Regions from separate parts of the Paenibacillus sp. UMB7766-LJ446 genome, predicted to be linked through region 2. Evidence: riboswitches for the same ligand, from Rfam matches in the RefSeq annotation. Region 2 holds a riboswitch; the other holds the start of a gene.

Region 1 (8,554 bases), on a different contig from region 2:
ACGAACGGTCTGGATGATCGTAGGGTTCGCCGGATCACGCTCCAGCTTCTCGCGCAGATGACGAATATGTACCATTAATGTCTTGTCCCCGTCCAGGTAAGGCTCGTTCCAAACGGCTTCGTAGATCTGCTCTTTGGTCCGAATCATACCCATATGCCTGAGCAGATAAGCGAAGATATGAAACTGTTTCCCCGATAAAATAATTTCTTCTCCCGTCTCCTCATTCACGATTCGGTTATCCTTCTCGTAAATGGACAGGTGATCCAGCTTCACCACGGTATCGGCTGAGATCGCAGTCCCTGCCTTCCGAAGCTGGACTTCAATCCGCGCAGCAAGTTCATCCGGATGGAACGGCTTGGTTACATAATCATCAGCAAAATCAAGCCCATGCAGCTTGTCATCAATGGACGTCCTGGCTGAGAGCATCACAACGGGAACGGTAGGATGTTCCTTTTTGAGTCGCTGACCCACCGTAAATCCGTCCAATCCCGGCAGCATGACATCCAGAATAATCAACGAGCAGCCCCCGGCTGCTTCAGCCGCGCCTTCGCCACTTGCGAGCCATACCACTTCATAACCTCGCTCCTCCAGGTCATCCCTGACCCATGTGGCAATTTCGGTATCGTCTTCAATATATAACAACTTCGTTTTCATGCGCGTATTCGTTTCCTTTCTGCACCCTTTGGGTTAATAATATCTGAAACATAATCAAGTATATTGTTTGTATAAAATGTACGAGCTGATTAGCATACAACTTTGGATGTCCTTTATTTTAAATTATACCTTAATCAACCGCTTCGCATAATTCATGCATCGAATGCTGGGACTTACTGACATACTACATATTGTATACGACGGGAGGAAATTCAACATGCTGCTGGAAGCCATCTATCATCAACCGAAACGGAATTGGGCCTACGCCTACGATAAGGATACCATTCGTCTGCGTCTGCGTGCCAAAAAGAATGATCTCACCGAGGTACATGCCCTGACCGGGGACAAATACGCTTGGGAACGTACCAAAGAGTTGATTCCTTTAACCAAATTCACATCCGATTCCATGTTCGATTACTATGAGGGGGAAGTAAAGCCTCCGTATCATCGGCTGAAGTATTCTTTTTTGCTGAAAAATGGTTCCGAACAGATTTGGATGACCGAAACGGATTTCCAGGAGCATGAACCCGACGATCCCGGTCAAATGTTCCAGTTTCCGTACATCCATCCTGGAGCTGTATTCACACCGCCTGCATGGGTAAAGGATGCGATTTTCTATCAGATCTTCCCTGAACGCTTTGCCAATGGCAACCCGGAGCTCGATCCTGAACATGTGGAACCCTGGGGTGGCGAGCCAACCCCGTTTAACTTCTTTGGCGGTGATCTTCAGGGCGTCATCGACCATCTCGATTACCTTGAAGAGTTGGGCATTAACGCCATTTATTTCACACCCATCTTCGAGGCAACGACCAATCATAAGTACGATACCGAAGATTACCTGCGAGTAGATCGGCATTTTGGAGATGCAGATACGGTCAAAAGGCTAGTTGAACTATGCCATAAACGCGGAATCCGGGTGTTGCTGGATGCGGTGTTCAATCATTCCGGGAAGACGTTTGCGCCGTTTGTCGATGTGCAAAAGTACGGGGAGAAGTCCAAATATAAGGATTGGTTCCATGTGCATGAATTCCCGCTGGATGTGAAGGATGGCATTCCTACCTATGAAACATTTGGCTTCGAGGCTCATATGCCGAAGCTGAATACGGAAAATCCTGAAGTGAAGGCGTATCTGCTGGAGGTCGCCGAGTACTGGATCAAGGAAGTAGGCACGGATGGCTGGCGGCTGGATGTCGCGGATGAAGTGGATAATGCATTCTGGCAAGATTTCCGCAAGGTGGTCAAGGCTGCAAATCCGGATGCCTATATCTTGGGTGAGGTATGGAATGAGTCCTCCTCCTGGCTGCAAGGCGACCAGTTCGATGCCTCGATGAACTATCCGTTTACGGAAGCCGTGAATCGTTTTTTTGTAAAAGGTGACATGTACGCTGACCAATTCGCGAACTCCATCGGTCGACAGCTATCCCGCTATCCGCTGCAAGCCAGCGAAGTGGCGTTCAATCTGCTGGACAGTCATGATACACCACGACTGCTCACCTTATGTGAGGGCGACCAGCGGAAGATGAAACTGGCTGCGCTGTTCCAATTCAGTTATATGGGTGCCCCGTGCATCTATTATGGGGACGAGATTGGACTGGACGGCGATCAAGATCCCGGTTGTCGAAAATGCATGGAGTGGGATGAGGCAAAGCAGGATCGCGAGCTGTTCACCTTTTATCAGAAGCTGATTGCAATTCGCCATGCCCATCCTGCCCTGCGTGCGGAAGGCAGCATACGTTTCCTGCAAGCCCGTGAAGGCGGAAGCCAGCTTGTAATGGAACGACAGGATGATAAGGAACGAATTCTGATCCTGTTCAATCGTTCGGAAGAAACGGCTATCGTCGAGCTGGAGGCGGGCGCCGGGGATTGGACGGAGTTATTTGGGGAGAATTATCGAACAGCCAAGGAAAAGGGAATCCTGGCCGTTGAGCTGCCCGCATATGGATATGCTGTACTCAGCACAGATATCGTGTAGCAGCTTGATGTTGTTATGGGCTTGGAATTTGCTACATTGAGAGCAACGCAAATAAGCGCTCGCAGACCTGTGATGGTTCTGTAGAGCGCTTGTTCTGCGTTATGGATGGATGATCCGATCAATTCATTTCACGATTACGAATGAAATTTACTGTGGCGTGGATAACTGCTGCTTGAGCAATTGAATCGTGGCCTCATATTGCACAAGTCCTACTTGCATACATAAACGCTGTGAAGGCGATATTTGTTCTCCAAGTTGCTTCATCTGGCGCTGCAGCTCGGCATACAGCAATTCTTTACGATTCAGCTCCGCCCGGACCCACCCTGTGACGGTATCTTCATCTGCCAGCTCTCCGAAATACAGACGCATCAGAAAATCAGAACGGAACACTTCGGCTTCCAGGGGACTCATCAAATAGGTACTGAACTCCGTAGAACCTTCCGGTGTTAATGTATACACATTTTTGTCAGGTTTCCCTTCTTGTCTTACGGATTCCTTGGTCAACAACCCTGACTTTTCCATCTTCGCGAGTGTGGGATAAATGGTGCCAAAGCTCGCATCGAAGAAAAACGAAAAATATTGTTCAAAGTACTGCTTGATCTCATATCCGGAACATGGCTGATTGTGCAGTATTCCGAGGATGACATGCTGTGTGTTCATCGGTGTACCGCTCCTTTCCAATTCCTCTTAACGTATCACATCCTCCCTTATACGTTCAACATCAGCAGGCATCTGCGATTGAGTTCCCAAGGGATGAAGAATGTTTGTCATCCATGGTCAGGCGAAGTCAGGTTCCCAGCCAGAGCGGCAGGGGCAGCAGCAGCTTTGGATTCTAAAGGAATGCCGGATTGTGCAGGACCTGAGCGTTTGATCCATGTGCACAGAGCTCCCAGAACCAGCGTCGCTGCTCCAATCACCACCAGAAGCAGAACATCATGACTAATCCCGCTGCCGCCAAGCACCAGATTCATCATGCCCTCCACTGCATAGGTTGCCGGTAGATAATTACCGATCTGTTGATAGAAATCAGACATGACATCACGCGGAATGGTTGCGCCCGATGACAACATCAGCAGAGGCAGTAAAGCACTGTTTAACCATGCCCCCGCATTTCCAAGCAGCAACAAGCTCAATTGCGCCACGAATAGAAAAGATAAAGTAATCAACAACTGAAATAGCCATAACATCCACCATCCATCCGCTGCTGATACACCCATAACATGCATCATCCCGGCTCCAACGAGCGATACGATAAATGCAGCACCCAGGTTGATGATATTGCGTGCCCAGAAGCGCTCCCATTTCCCCGCCTTGCTACTTAGTTCTCCAGAAACTTTTTGCAGATTCATGCCAAGCAGCATCGCACCTGTAAACGTAGCCGTCACAATCAGCATCGGCACCATCGAAAAGGCAAAGTTTTGAACTGGGTTCAGCATTTCCACCTCTGCCTCCACCCGGGAAGATAACCCCAGCGCCAGCGCATTGGCCTGATCGGCAGTCATACCCGATTGATCCAGCACTCCACGAATGCCATTTTGCTGTACTTCACGATTCAACGTCGCTGTAACTTGTGCGGATACGTTCTGCATCACACTTTTCACGGTAGCTACGTTGGATTCATTCATCACATACTTCACCTTCACCGGTTGCGATAAATCTCCCGCCTGCTGCATGAAACCCGATGGAATCTCAATAATCATGTATACATCCCGGTCGGTTAACAGCTGTCTGGCTTCTTCCATCGATGCGGATGGTTTGATCACAAAACCAAGTCCCGCTGCAAGAGACTTTGCTACAGGCTCAGCCTCAGCCCCATCTTCATTCACAATGGTCACCGCAAGCTGAGTCATCCGTGCATTAACCTGATCATACCCACTAAGCCAGATGGTATTAAAAAAAACCTGGAATAATACGGCCGTAATCAAGCCGACAATCGTAGCTCCATTTTTCATAAACAGAAGACTCGTTTGAAAAACACGTTTCATCTTATTCATCTCCTTAGGTTGTATTACGTTATCTCAGCTTTTTATATATCATATTGATATATGTCAGTTAATAATATATCTAATCGATATATAAACGTCAATACCCATTTATTTTTTTCTTTGTTCGAACAGCAAAAAAAGCCGATACGCCTCTTCATCAGGAAGAATTCGTATCGACTTTCATATCAAGATGGGAGCAGCATCGACGTTTATGATCCAGACTCCGAGTTAATTCAGTTCATGTTCGTTCATGGTTGTCATGCCTTGGGTTCAGGTTTGTTTTCAGCAGGGGACTCAGACTCCGCTTCAACCTCAGGCTCTGCACGCTTTGCCTTCGGTTTGGCGAGCTTCTCCATCATTTTCCGTCCCGTTGGTGTTTGAGCCAGCCCACCTTGAGCCGTTTCACGGTGCCTGCTTGGCATGGCACTGCCTACTTCCAGCATGACATCAATGACTTCGTCTGACGGAATGGCACTTCGTACCCCGGCCAGCGCCATGTCGGCCGCAGCCAACGCGGTTACGGCACCCAGTCCGTTACGGATGATGCACGGAATTTCCACGAGGCCTGCGACGGGATCGCAGATAAGGCCCAATGTGTTTTTTAACGCAAGACCTACTGCATGAACCACTTGCTCCGGCGTCCCTCCACGCAGCTCCACCATCGCTCCAGCGGCCATGCCGATGGCAGAACCCACTTCAGCCTGACAGCCGCCCTCGGCACCGGAAATAAATGAATTGTTGGCAATGACATAACCGATCGCTCCCGCACAGAACAGACCGTTCACCAGATGCTCGTCACTCCAGCCAAAACGCTCCTGGGAGCTGATAAATACACCTGGAATGATGCCGCAAGAACCGGCAGTCGGTGTCGCTACGATCCGGCCCATGGATGCATTCACTTCTGATACACATAGTGCATACGCCATGGCTAGTGCAGAGGCATCTCCAGAGCAAGTCTCGCCTTTACGAATGTACTCGGCCATTTTTTTACCGTCTCCGCCAGTCAAGCCGCTGCGTGATGTCGTATCTTCTGTCAGCCCTTTGTGCACAGCTTCCTTCATCACCTGATAGTAATCCGACATCTGCCGCACAACATCCGCTTTCGGGATATTCGTCTCCTGAACCTGCTCTTCGATCATCAGCTCGGCAATGGTTTTGGACTCTGCTGTACAGATGGTATTCAGTTCATGTAGATGTTTAAACCGCATCCGGCTCGACCCCTCTCTTCAAATCAATCACGCGAATGTCCAGCATATGATCCAGCGACCGCAGACGGTTTAACATCTCAGGATTCGGCACACCATCCATCTCCATCGCTGTCAGTGCTTCACCATCCCGGGCTTTCCGATCCACTTGCATGTACCCGATGTTCACACCTGACGAACTGATTGTGGAGGTTACGGAGGCGAGCACCCCTGCTTTGTCCGAATGGCGCAGCACAAGTGTTGGAAACTCTCCGCTGATCTGTACACGAAAATCATTCAATGCATGTACCGATACACTACCACCACCAATGGAAGCACCGATTAGTGAACACTCGCGGTCTCCGTGCCACAGCTCAATTTTGACCGTATTAGGATGAGGAGCAGGCAGACCACTTGTAAAAAACTCTACCTCCATACCCGCTTCCTCTGCATATTGCTCAGCATCCGGAATCCGTGGATCATCCGTCACATAATCAAGCAGGCCACCGATCAAAGCCAGATCCGTACCATGCCCCTGATACGTATCGGCGAAGGAGCCGTACAGCGTTAATCGGGCACGTTCAGGCGTGCACCCCAACCACTGACGGGCAATTCGACCCAATCTTGCTGCTCCAGCCGTATGTGAACTTGATGGACCTGTCATGGACGGACCAATAATTGAAAAAACGTCTTTAAAACGCATCGCAAACCCTCCATTTATAATCGTCATTTTCATCCAGACCTACACCCATAATGTCCCTTTATTACTGAATGATGACATGAAAAAAGGACAGAAGAAGGCCTTAAGGCCCTCTCTCTGTCCTCGATACCTGAGAGTTTCATGATAAGAAGCGCGGCGAATTGATGCATGCCCTGTATTCACAGGTAATGTCCCCTGCACACCGTGCTGCTTGACCATATACCCCTTGGGTGGCGCATATCGCGCACTCTCCAGAGTTGCGTCCAACGATGGTACATTTACCTGAGAGATTAACCACTGCGCCGGGTGCGTAGCAGCTTGCTCCTTCGGTGCCCGACAGCTGCCTTTTTACTTGGCATGCCCAGGACTCTCCCGCTCGCTATCATTCGCTTGTATGGAACCATTCTGATCGTGTACCAGAACGATAATTGAAGTTTTTATTACTTTCTCATTAAGATTAATCGACCGGAAGATCAGTGTCAACAAACTTAACGATTTCTTTGTGAATATTTACTTTTTTCCATTTTATAAACAGGATGAACCAACGATTTGTAAACTTTTATCACATGAATGTGTTAATGCGTTTCATTTAGAAAGCGTATACATTTGTTTGTTTTCTATGAGCAATATCCGTGGTTAGTACTATCTATGTTAAGATCCACAGAACGGTTCGGGTATTCAGGCAACCATTATTCTGTACTAGAATTACCGTATTTCTGCCTGTCACCCCACCATCGCCTTGGGCTTCGCCGGTTCATCATAATACCTGCTTCGGGAAGGAAACATGCTCGTCACCCACAATCCCAACGCTGCAAGCACCATCACTCCAGATACAACCGTATATACCATACGAAGTGACAACTGCTCTGCCACCACGCCTGCAACCAAAATGGAAACCACCTGCAGCACGCTTAACCCCAGTCCAAGTATACTGCTCACTCGGCCCATCAGATCGACAGGGATATTATTTTGATAAAAGGTAACCAGGCCCGTATTCGCCAGTGCCGAGCACAGACCGAGCAGAATAAAAGCAAACGCCGCCAGTTCAAACGAGAACGAACGGGCGAACAGTAAATAACCCAGTGCGACCAGAAGCACACCGCCACCCATCATGTGACGGATCGGCACATGTTTGGCGAACAGCCAAACCAGCATGGAACCTGCCAAATAACCAATCCCAGTGATACTCATCAAAGCTCCGTACTGCGATTCAGGCAGGTTCATCACCTGACGGATAAACACTACTTCCTGGGCATCGAGCGACATGCCGACCACCAGAATGATCTGAAACAGGGCATATATACCGACCACGTAGCTCGACTTCCGGCTAAAGCTCAGTACAGCCCTCCAATCCTGGGCAATCAACCGAGGTGTCAGCCTGTTTCCCGTCCCTTGATTCTGTTCTCCAATGCCCAATTTGGGAAGAAACAATAGAATCACAGCAGAAGCAGCAAAGGAAACCGCATTGGCATAAATGGCTGCAGCCGGAGATAAATAAATCAGCATCACTCCCGCGACTGCCGGGCCGGTAATAAATGCACCTGAGCTGATTAAGGCTTGCAAGGAGTTGAAGCGCTTGCGCCGTTCAGCAGGTACCAGCCGGGTAATGTACACCTGAGAGGAAGGGACAAATATGGAGGAAGACATACTGATCAGAAACATCACTGTATACATCATCCATAGGCTGGACATCAGGGGCAGCATCGCTACCAACAATGCCCGCAGCATGTCGGCACCAATCATCAACTGTCGCTGATCATAGCGATCGATCAGACTGCCTGACCATATCTTCGTGCACACCGACGCAATCGGCGAGATAATCCACAATCCTGCGACTGCCGCCGGGGACTGTGTCATATTCAACACCATCAGGTTAATCGCCACAATATATATGAAATCACCCAGATTGGATATGCCCACGCCGCCAAGCAGCAATCCGGCATGCTTCCAGCCACCAGACGGAATCTTCGAAGCTACTCTTTTTTCATGAATGTTATTCATAGCGCTTCCCACCCAACAGAAATCACAAATTATAACTCATAGAAGATACTCTCATTGT
Region 2 (8,554 bases):
CTTTAGTTAACACACTCATGTTTGAATACCTCCAATTTCGGTTTTGCTGCGGTAAAATCCCGCAAGTTCTTGGGACAAGTAATGAATAAGGTCATCCCGGTTGCCTTTTTCAAGTAATGCAATCATTTCTTCCTGCAACAATAGCGCACTGATCTCACTCAGTACCTCCAAGCTTTCCTTCGATAACTGTCTCGGTCCAAGCATCAAGAGCACATGGCTGACACCTGCCGGGTCTTCCGGCGTGCGCAGAAGCGGCTCTGTTAGTTGGAAAAGCGTGATTGAAGGACTGTGAATGCCATCACTGCGTGTATGAAACAGCGCGAGGGAAGTCCCGGGAATTTTCTGGCTTCCAACCTCTTCACGCTCCTCCAGCAGCCTGGCAATCTCTTCTGGATTGTTCAACACACCAGATTGATGCAAAACGCTGCACATGGCGTAGGCCGTTTTGAAAAATCCGATCTCTTGATTATCCAGTGGGAACACCTGAAACTTGCCGATAATCTGTACAATTTCAATCAGGGTAGCTTCAAGCCCAACCGGATCGGTAAATCGTCCTGTTGCCCTTGACTCTGCTTCAGGTGGGGGACTATGTTCCCGTTGAAGCGTCGTTGTCCTGATGAAGTGCCTTAAACGTTCACTTTCTTCTGCCGTCAGTAGTGGGCTCACCTTGTAGTATTGATGTTTATCCATTGGCAGATCCACGGTAGAGAGAACCAAATCATATTCCGTCTTCGGTATACGTGCGGCTTCATACCATGACACGCTGTCCACAATCCGAATCTCGGGAATTTCCTTGGACAGACGGCTCGATAACATTCGTGAAGATCCGATTCCGCTGGTACAGACGACGACAGCCCTGATTTCTCGCTTCAGCACCCGCAGCCGTTCAATGGAAGCACCGAAGTGCATCACCAAAAATCCAATCTCCTCATCCGGCACATCCGTATTGGGCCAAGCCTCTCGCACCGCTTTCTTTACATCCTCAAATAATGATTCATAATCCTTGCGGATCTGCTGAAGCAATGGATTACGGATGAGCTGCCGTCCATCCATTCGTTCCAGCACCGGCTCCATGTGAGCAATTAGACCCTCACGCAGCAGCCGATCCTCATGGAACGAATAATGGGTATTCTCCTGCATTCGATCTGTGAGAGAACGAACCATATTGAGTAAGACCAGGTCGTCTATGGGCAGCAGACGTGAGGAATGAATCGATCGCTCGATTTCAATCAGCAGTCTGTGAAAATAAGCCTGCTCCTCGTCCACAAAATCAATTCCAAGCTGGGCAGACAGAACACCGCACAAACGGGAAGCCAAATATTCTGGTACCTTCCCCTTGTCGCCTTGCAGCGAATTTCCAACGTCTTTTTTATCCAGTTGAGAGCCCAGACCAATACCAAAGCCCTTACGGATACGCACAACCGCTACAGACATTTGAATCAGCAGCTTCATGTATTGACGCTCCGGAATATTTTCCAACCACTCAATATCTGGCTGCCACAACGCATTTTCGACCGTAAGTACATCCTCATGCCCAATCATTTCCAATAGTTTACTGTTTACTTTGGAGACGCCCTGCTCCGCTTGCCTACCGAACAAATCGGATTCATCCAGATATTCAAGAGCGAGCGCAGAAATAGCCATGCGATGAGCCCACTCGCTTCCATTGATCTTGACCCCATATCCGCGCCTGCGAACCAGCTTCAAGCCCGCCAGATGAATGCGTGGCTCCAGATCGTCCAGATCATTGCTCGCAGTAGACACGGTTACCTTCAGATCTGAGGCCAGCGCAAGCAGCTTCACAGGCTCGGACTCATCCAGCAAAATACAAAGCATGAAGAGTTTACGCTCTTCGGGCGTAAACTCTACATATTCGTTAAGCTCAAGTTGTTGGCGCAATACGGCCAAATCATCGGAACCGGGATCAATTCGAACCCCGGTTCCCGATTTTTTTTCCAATCTCATGCCAAGGGGCTCAAGCCATTGTTCAATCATCTGCAGCTCCCGATGCACAGTACGGGTGCTTACTTTGACCGCAACAGCTATTTCGCCAGCAGTTACCTCATGCGGATGCTCCAGCAGGAACTCCACGATCTCACGCTGTCTCCTTGTAATATTACTCATCAGGAATCGGATTTGAGGCGCTCCACCAGTGCCTCATATTCAGGACTCTTCAGGAAGTTATCGATGGAAATATGCTCTGCATTTGGAGCCACGGATTTGGCCCGGTCTGTCAATGTTTTCTGAGTGATGACGATGTCGGCATCTTGCGGAATCTCACTGATCGCCGTGTTCGTTACAGCGACATCCACACCGGCTGCCTTCATTTTCTTCCGCAGAATCGATGCACCCATGGCACTCGAACCCATTCCTGCATCACAGGAGAAGACAATTTTGTTTATGTCCGTTTTTACGGCCGCAGAAGCAATATCAGCCGCACGGTCAGCTTCCCGATTGTCTTTATCAACGGTGAGGTTACCCGTTTTGCCCTGATTTTTCATGTCTTTCATACGACTGGATGCAGTATCCAGATCTTCGTCATCCTTCTGTTTACCTGTTTTGAGCAGCACAGATGCCACAAGGAAGGAGATGATCGCAGCTACGGCTACCCCTGCAAACATGCCAAGATATCCACCCTTAGGTGTTAACAAAGAGTAAGCAATGATACTACCCGGTGACGGTGCTGAAACCAAACCAGCTCCTGTCAGCATAAAAGTCAATGTACCCGCTACACCACCAGCCATCGCAGCCAGAATCAGTATCGGTCTCATCAGAATGTAAGGGAAATAAATCTCGTGAATCCCGCCAAAGAAATGGATAATTACAGCACCTGGAGCGGAAGATTTGGCTGATCCCCGACCAAAGAAGCAATAGGCCAGCAAAATACCAAGTCCAGGTCCTGGATTGGATTCAAGCATGAATAATACCGATTGTCCCAGTTCTCTTGCCTGATCCGTACCAATCGGTGTCAGAATCCCATGGTTGATGGCATTGTTCAGGAATAATACTTTTCCTGGCTCAATGATCAAGTTGACCAGCGGGAGAAGACCAGCATTCATCAAGGTTTCTACCCCAGCCGATAACACCTTGCTAATCGCTTCAACGAAAGGCCCGATGCCTTTAAGGGCTAGAAGGGCCAAAATCCCACCAATAATACCAGCGGAGAAGTTGTTAACGAGCATCTCAAACCCGGATTTGATTTTGCCATCGACAGCCTTGTCAAATTTCTTAATGACCCAGGCTCCCAATGGTCCGGCAATCATTGCACCTAGAAACATGGGGATGTCACTGCCGACAATAACCCCGATGGTCATAATCGCACCGACTACACCACCACGTTGGCCGTGTACCATGGTACCGCCTGTGTAACCGATAAGTAAAGGCAGCAAATATTTGATCATTGGATCAACCAACAATGCAAAATCTGCGTTAGGGAACCATCCTTTTGGAATGAACAATGCCGTAATTAAACCCCAGGCGATAAATGCACCCATGTTCGGCATAACCATACCGCTCAGGAAACGTCCAAACTTCTGAACGCCGACCCGTATTCCTCCGCTTTTTCCGGACTTTGCGTCCACTGAACTCATACTGAAAACCTCCTCAACATATTAAACCTTAATTCCACTGAATTTTGACACGATGATCCAGACGAACGAAGGTACAAATCTGTAATAAATCTTAATTTCACAACCATATCGTAAATGAAAACGGTATCTTCTACAACGAAATGAAAACCTACTTCCGTCATGAACGTTGATGACAAGATTTAAATTTGAAGGATTGTCCCATTTTGAACCTTGTATAAGGAATGGAACCTGTTATTCCCTTTCCTGTATCATACCCACGAATTACCCCATTTTAATGACAAATAAAATTGTAAATTTATTCAATTTTAATGAGCAGTTTCTATCTCATTCAGGATTGATGATGAAACACGTTAGGGTGTTATTCATTTCATTCAAATAATCTGAAATACTCTAATAACAACGGCAAAAAGCGCAATTGCTCAGCCCGTTACAGGTGAGACAATTGCGCCTAAGTATTCTCCGGATTAGCAGGATTACCATCCGGATCTATAATCAATCGATTCATTCTTTTTAAGTTAAACGGCATTTGGCCTGAGGCTGAAATTCAGTCTCCAGCGGAAAATGCAACCCTAGTTTTATTCCGTATGTTTACGATACGCATCCGCGTTCATCAATGTGGACAATGCCGCTGTCAGATCGCCCTCAACACGGATTTCGATCATCCAGCCTTCTTCATATGGAGAGTTATTAACTAGCTCCGGGGAATCTTGCAATGCCTCATTTACAGCAACAATTGTTCCACTTACAGGAGAAAACAAATCCGAAACGGTTTTGACGGATTCAATTGTTCCAATGCTGTCTTCCGCCTTTACATCCGATTCTAGGTCAGGCAATTCTACAAACACAATGTCACCCAGCTGATGCTGCGCGAATTCGGTAATGCCAATACGTACGGTATCCTCCCCTACGGTCTGCACCCATTCGTGCTCTTCACTGTACAGGAAATCACTTTTCAATTCGCTCATCGATATCCGCCTCGCTTTTCATTAAATGAGTGCATGCGCTTCTTTGACCTTAACCTTTTTCCCAAAACATAGCGTATGATATTTTAGAATCAAATGTCAAGATACCTTACAATTTATTTGATTTTCTTCCTTATATGCCTGTAACTCTATTGGACTCTCTCTACATATAATGGTGAATATTAGAAAAGTAAGCGTACTCTTTAAAAATATACGAACATTATAGAATTATCTTGAAATATCATTCGGATTTTTTGTTGATTTCTATGATATCGTTCTTGACATCAATAGTCGATTCAGGCTTTAATGAGAGTAGTAAATATGTTTATTGGTCTATGCAATACCCGCGGATGAATGTAAAGGGAGAGATTACCCTTGACACCCGAATCAGGGTGCACATGCGGTAACGCCGAAGGAGTAAACCACCGACAAGCGGGAGGTGAATCTCTCAGGCAAAAGGACTTTTACGGGACGCAACTCTGGAGAGCATCTATTCGCCCTGTGTGGGCGTTATGATCACCCAAGGGGAAACCTGCTGCATCATGCGGCGGGGTAACTCTCAGGTACCAAGGACAGAGCCTAAGAATACAGCGTGCTTCTGGCATGCCGGTTCTTTGGCCTGTCCTTTTCCTTTTTCCCAAAAAAACGAAAACAGGTTATAGAGCGGCGCTGCCTATAGCGTCCTTACCTTACTTTTATAATTAATTGTTGATGACAGATTCATTGATCCACGGTTATACACTCGGCCGGTTGACGGCCCATGACGAGGTGATTGGATGTCCGATTTGCTTAGAACCCCACTCTTTCCACTCTATCAGCAGTATGAAGGCGTACGATGCATTGATTTTGGTGGCTGGGAGCTCCCGGTACAATTCAGCGGAATTCAGAAAGAGCATGAAGCGGTGCGAGAACGTGCCGGATTATTTGATGTATCCCACATGGGTGAATTCACCGTACAAGGTGAACACGCGGAAGCTTTTTTACAGCACATGACGACCAATGATGTAACAACACTCGTTCCCGGTCAGGCTCAATACACGTTAATGTGTTATCCGGATGGCGGCGTGGTCGATGATCTGTTGATCTATAAACTGAAAGACCAGCATTATATGCTGGTGGTTAATGCCTCCAACATCGGCAAGGACTGGTCATGGCTGCAGCAGCACATGTCGCCAGGCGTAACGATGACGAATGATTCCGAACAAACGGCGCTGCTTGCCCTGCAAGGTCCACTTGCTGTGGATATTCTCGCAAAGGTGACAGACACTGATGTGTCTTTGATTGAGCCTTTCCGTTTTGTACCTAATGCGAAGGTATGTGGCGTTACATTGCTGTTATCCCGCACCGGATATACGGGTGAAGACGGATTTGAGCTCTATGTTCCTGCCGAACAGGCCGCTGTAGTCTGGAACGGATTGATGCAGGCGGGAGAAGGTTACGGACTCGTTCCGACCGGACTGGGTGCCCGGGATACGCTGCGCTTTGAAGCCAAGCTTCCCCTGTATGGACAGGAACTGTCTGCAACCATCTCGCCGCTGGAGGCTGGCGTTGGCATGTTTGTGAAGCTGAATGCCGGGCCGTTTATCGGACATGAAGCCTTGTTGCAGCAAAAAAATGATGGACCTGCCCGCAAGCTGGTCGGCATCGAAGTGCTGGAGCGCGGTATTCCCCGCCCCCATTATCCGATATACGCCGAAGGCGTACAGATTGGTGAAGTAACCACAGGAACCCAATCGCCTACGTTGAAACGCAATCTGGGGCTGGCCTTGATTGACAGCAAATATGCTGCATTGGGTACCCCGCTGGAGATTGAGATTCGTGGCAAGAAACTGAAAGCTGAGGTCGTGAAGACCCCTTTTCATAAACGGACACGTGCGCCAAAGACACCTACTCAAGGAGCTGATCAAGCATGAGCAAGCACCGCTACATTCCCATGACCGAGCAGGATCAGAGTGCCATGCTGGCAACCATCGGTGTGGAAACAATTGAGGATCTGTTCCATGACATTCCACAGGAGATTCGCTATCAGGGTGAACTGCCTGTTTCCTCCAAACTGGATGAATATGCACTCACACGTCATATGTCAAAGCAAGCGGGAGCCAATGCCAACTTCGAGACACACGCCAGTTTCCTGGGTGCAGGCATTTATGATCACCACGTTCCTTCAGTCATTAATCATGTCATCTCCCGTTCCGAGTTTTATACAGCCTATACACCTTATCAACCCGAGATCAGCCAGGGAGAATTACAGGCGATTTTCGAGTTTCAATCCTACATCTGTGAGTTAACAGGCATGGCTGTAGCCAATGCCAGCATGTACGATGGTGCGACTGCATTCGCGGAAGCAGGCAATCTGGCGGCAGCAGCAACCCGTCGCAAACAGCTGATTGTGTCACGTACCGTGCATCCCGAATCCCGTCAGGTATTGCAAGCTTATGCACATGGCCTCAATCTGGAGATCGTTGAGATTGGGTATCAAAATGGTGTAACAGACTGGGATGCCCTGAAAGCCGCTGTGTCCGATGACACCGCAGCCGTCATGATCCAGAGCCCGAACTTCTTCGGCGCCGTGGAAAATGTAAAACAGGCCGCAGATCTTGCGCATGCGCACAAAAGCCTGCTCGTGGTCAGCGCCAACCCGCTATCGCTGGGTCTGCTGGAAGCCCCAGGCAAGCTGGGTGCTGACATCGTCGTTGGCGACGCACAGCCCCTTGGTATCGCCGCTTCACTTGGCGGCCCAACATGCGGATATTTCGCCGTATCCCAGGCTCATATGCGCCGGATTCCTGGCCGAATTGTAGGCCAGACAACGGACCGCAACGGCAAGCGTGGTTTTGTACTCACGCTGCAAGCACGTGAACAGCATATTCGTCGTGAAAAGGCGACGTCCAACATCTGTTCCAACCAGGCTTTGCTCGCGCTGAGTGCCTCTGTCTATATGTCCATCATGGGTAAACAAGGTATGATCGATGTCGCTGATTTGAATTTGCAAAAGAGCCATTATGCCCTTAACACACTTACCGCAATTCCAGGGGTCTCTCTTACGTTTACTGCACCAACGTTTAATGAGTTTGTTATCCAACTGCCTGAAGCAACAAATGTGGATGCCCTGCAACTGAAATTACTCGATGCCGGCTTCATTGGCGGGTATGAACTTGGAAGAGAGTATTCCGAGCTCGCCGGACATATGCTCATTGCCGTTACCGAACGACGCAGCAAGGAAGAGATAGACGAATTCGCACGTGTATTGGAGGGATCGCTGTGACTCAGGAAACGACAACAAAGACAACTTCAGGAACAGGACAACCGGAAACAGTAACCTCAGTCTCCACTTCGGGCCATACTGAAACAGTTACAAAAATCTCTGCCCAAGCTGCCTCTACAGCACCGGAGCAATCGTTGATTTTTGAACTCAGCAGTCCGGGTCGGGTTGCATACTCTTTGCCAGAATGTGACGTTCCCCGGCAAGCTGCCGATTCCCTGATTCCCCGGGAAATGCTTCGATCGGAAGCAGCAGCATTGCCTGAGGTTTTTGAAGTTGACGTCATTCGCCACTACACTGCTCTGTCTCGTCGTAATTTCGGAATAGATAACGGATTCTATCCGCTAGGTTCTTGTACGATGAAATATAATCCGAAGATTAATGAGGATGTGGCCCGTTACAACGGATTCGCCAAAATTCATCCATATCAGCACGAATCCAGCATTCAAGGTGCACTTGAACTGCTCTACACGTTGCAAAATGACCTTGCTGGCCTGACTGGCATGGACGCCGTTACGCTGCAACCAGCCGCTGGCGCACACGGCGAATGGACCGGACTCATGATGATCCGGGCCTACCACGAAGGTCGTGGTGAACAGCGTACGAAAGTCATCGTACCGGATTCTTCTCATGGCACTAACCCGGCAAGTGCAACCGTTGCAGGTTTCGAAACGGTAACGATCCCTTCCCGCGCAGACGGTCTGGTAGATCTGGACGCACTCCGCGCTGCTGTAGGGTCG

What was found. A riboswitch is a leader RNA that binds a small molecule or an ion and turns the genes downstream of it on or off. The one in region 2 is predicted to bind glycine.
Region 1: linked by a shared signal. The riboswitch ahead of sdaAB (L-serine ammonia-lyase, iron-sulfur-dependent subunit beta) and the one ahead of gcvT (glycine cleavage system aminomethyltransferase GcvT) in region 2 are both predicted to bind glycine.

The regions. Positions count from the first base shown of each region.
Region 1 covers NZ_JASOYM010000010.1:153,060-161,613, reverse strand. The annotation lists gene QP794_RS22920 (response regulator transcription factor) at 1-654, opposite strand, end outside; gene QP794_RS22915 (alpha-glycosidase) at 872-2,626, shown strand; gene QP794_RS22910 (PadR family transcriptional regulator) at 2,774-3,286, opposite strand; gene QP794_RS22905 (YhgE/Pip domain-containing protein) at 3,394-4,611, opposite strand; gene sdaAA (L-serine ammonia-lyase, iron-sulfur-dependent, subunit alpha) at 4,869-5,819, opposite strand; gene sdaAB (L-serine ammonia-lyase, iron-sulfur-dependent subunit beta) at 5,809-6,498, opposite strand; glycine riboswitch at 6,611-6,752, opposite strand; glycine riboswitch at 6,757-6,880, opposite strand; gene QP794_RS22890 (MFS transporter) at 7,219-8,496, opposite strand; gene QP794_RS22885 (phosphotransferase enzyme family protein) at 8,526-8,554, opposite strand, start outside.
Region 2 covers NZ_JASOYM010000009.1:173,642-182,195, forward strand. The annotation lists gene QP794_RS21720 (PTS mannitol transporter subunit IIA) at 1-19, opposite strand, end outside; gene QP794_RS21725 (BglG family transcription antiterminator) at 16-2,124, opposite strand; gene QP794_RS21730 (PTS mannitol transporter subunit IIBC) at 2,124-3,590, opposite strand; gene gcvH (glycine cleavage system protein GcvH) at 4,166-4,555, opposite strand; glycine riboswitch at 4,903-5,026, shown strand; glycine riboswitch at 5,030-5,130, shown strand; gene gcvT (glycine cleavage system aminomethyltransferase GcvT) at 5,329-6,465, shown strand; gene gcvPA (aminomethyl-transferring glycine dehydrogenase subunit GcvPA) at 6,462-7,817, shown strand; gene gcvPB (aminomethyl-transferring glycine dehydrogenase subunit GcvPB) at 7,913-8,554, shown strand, end outside.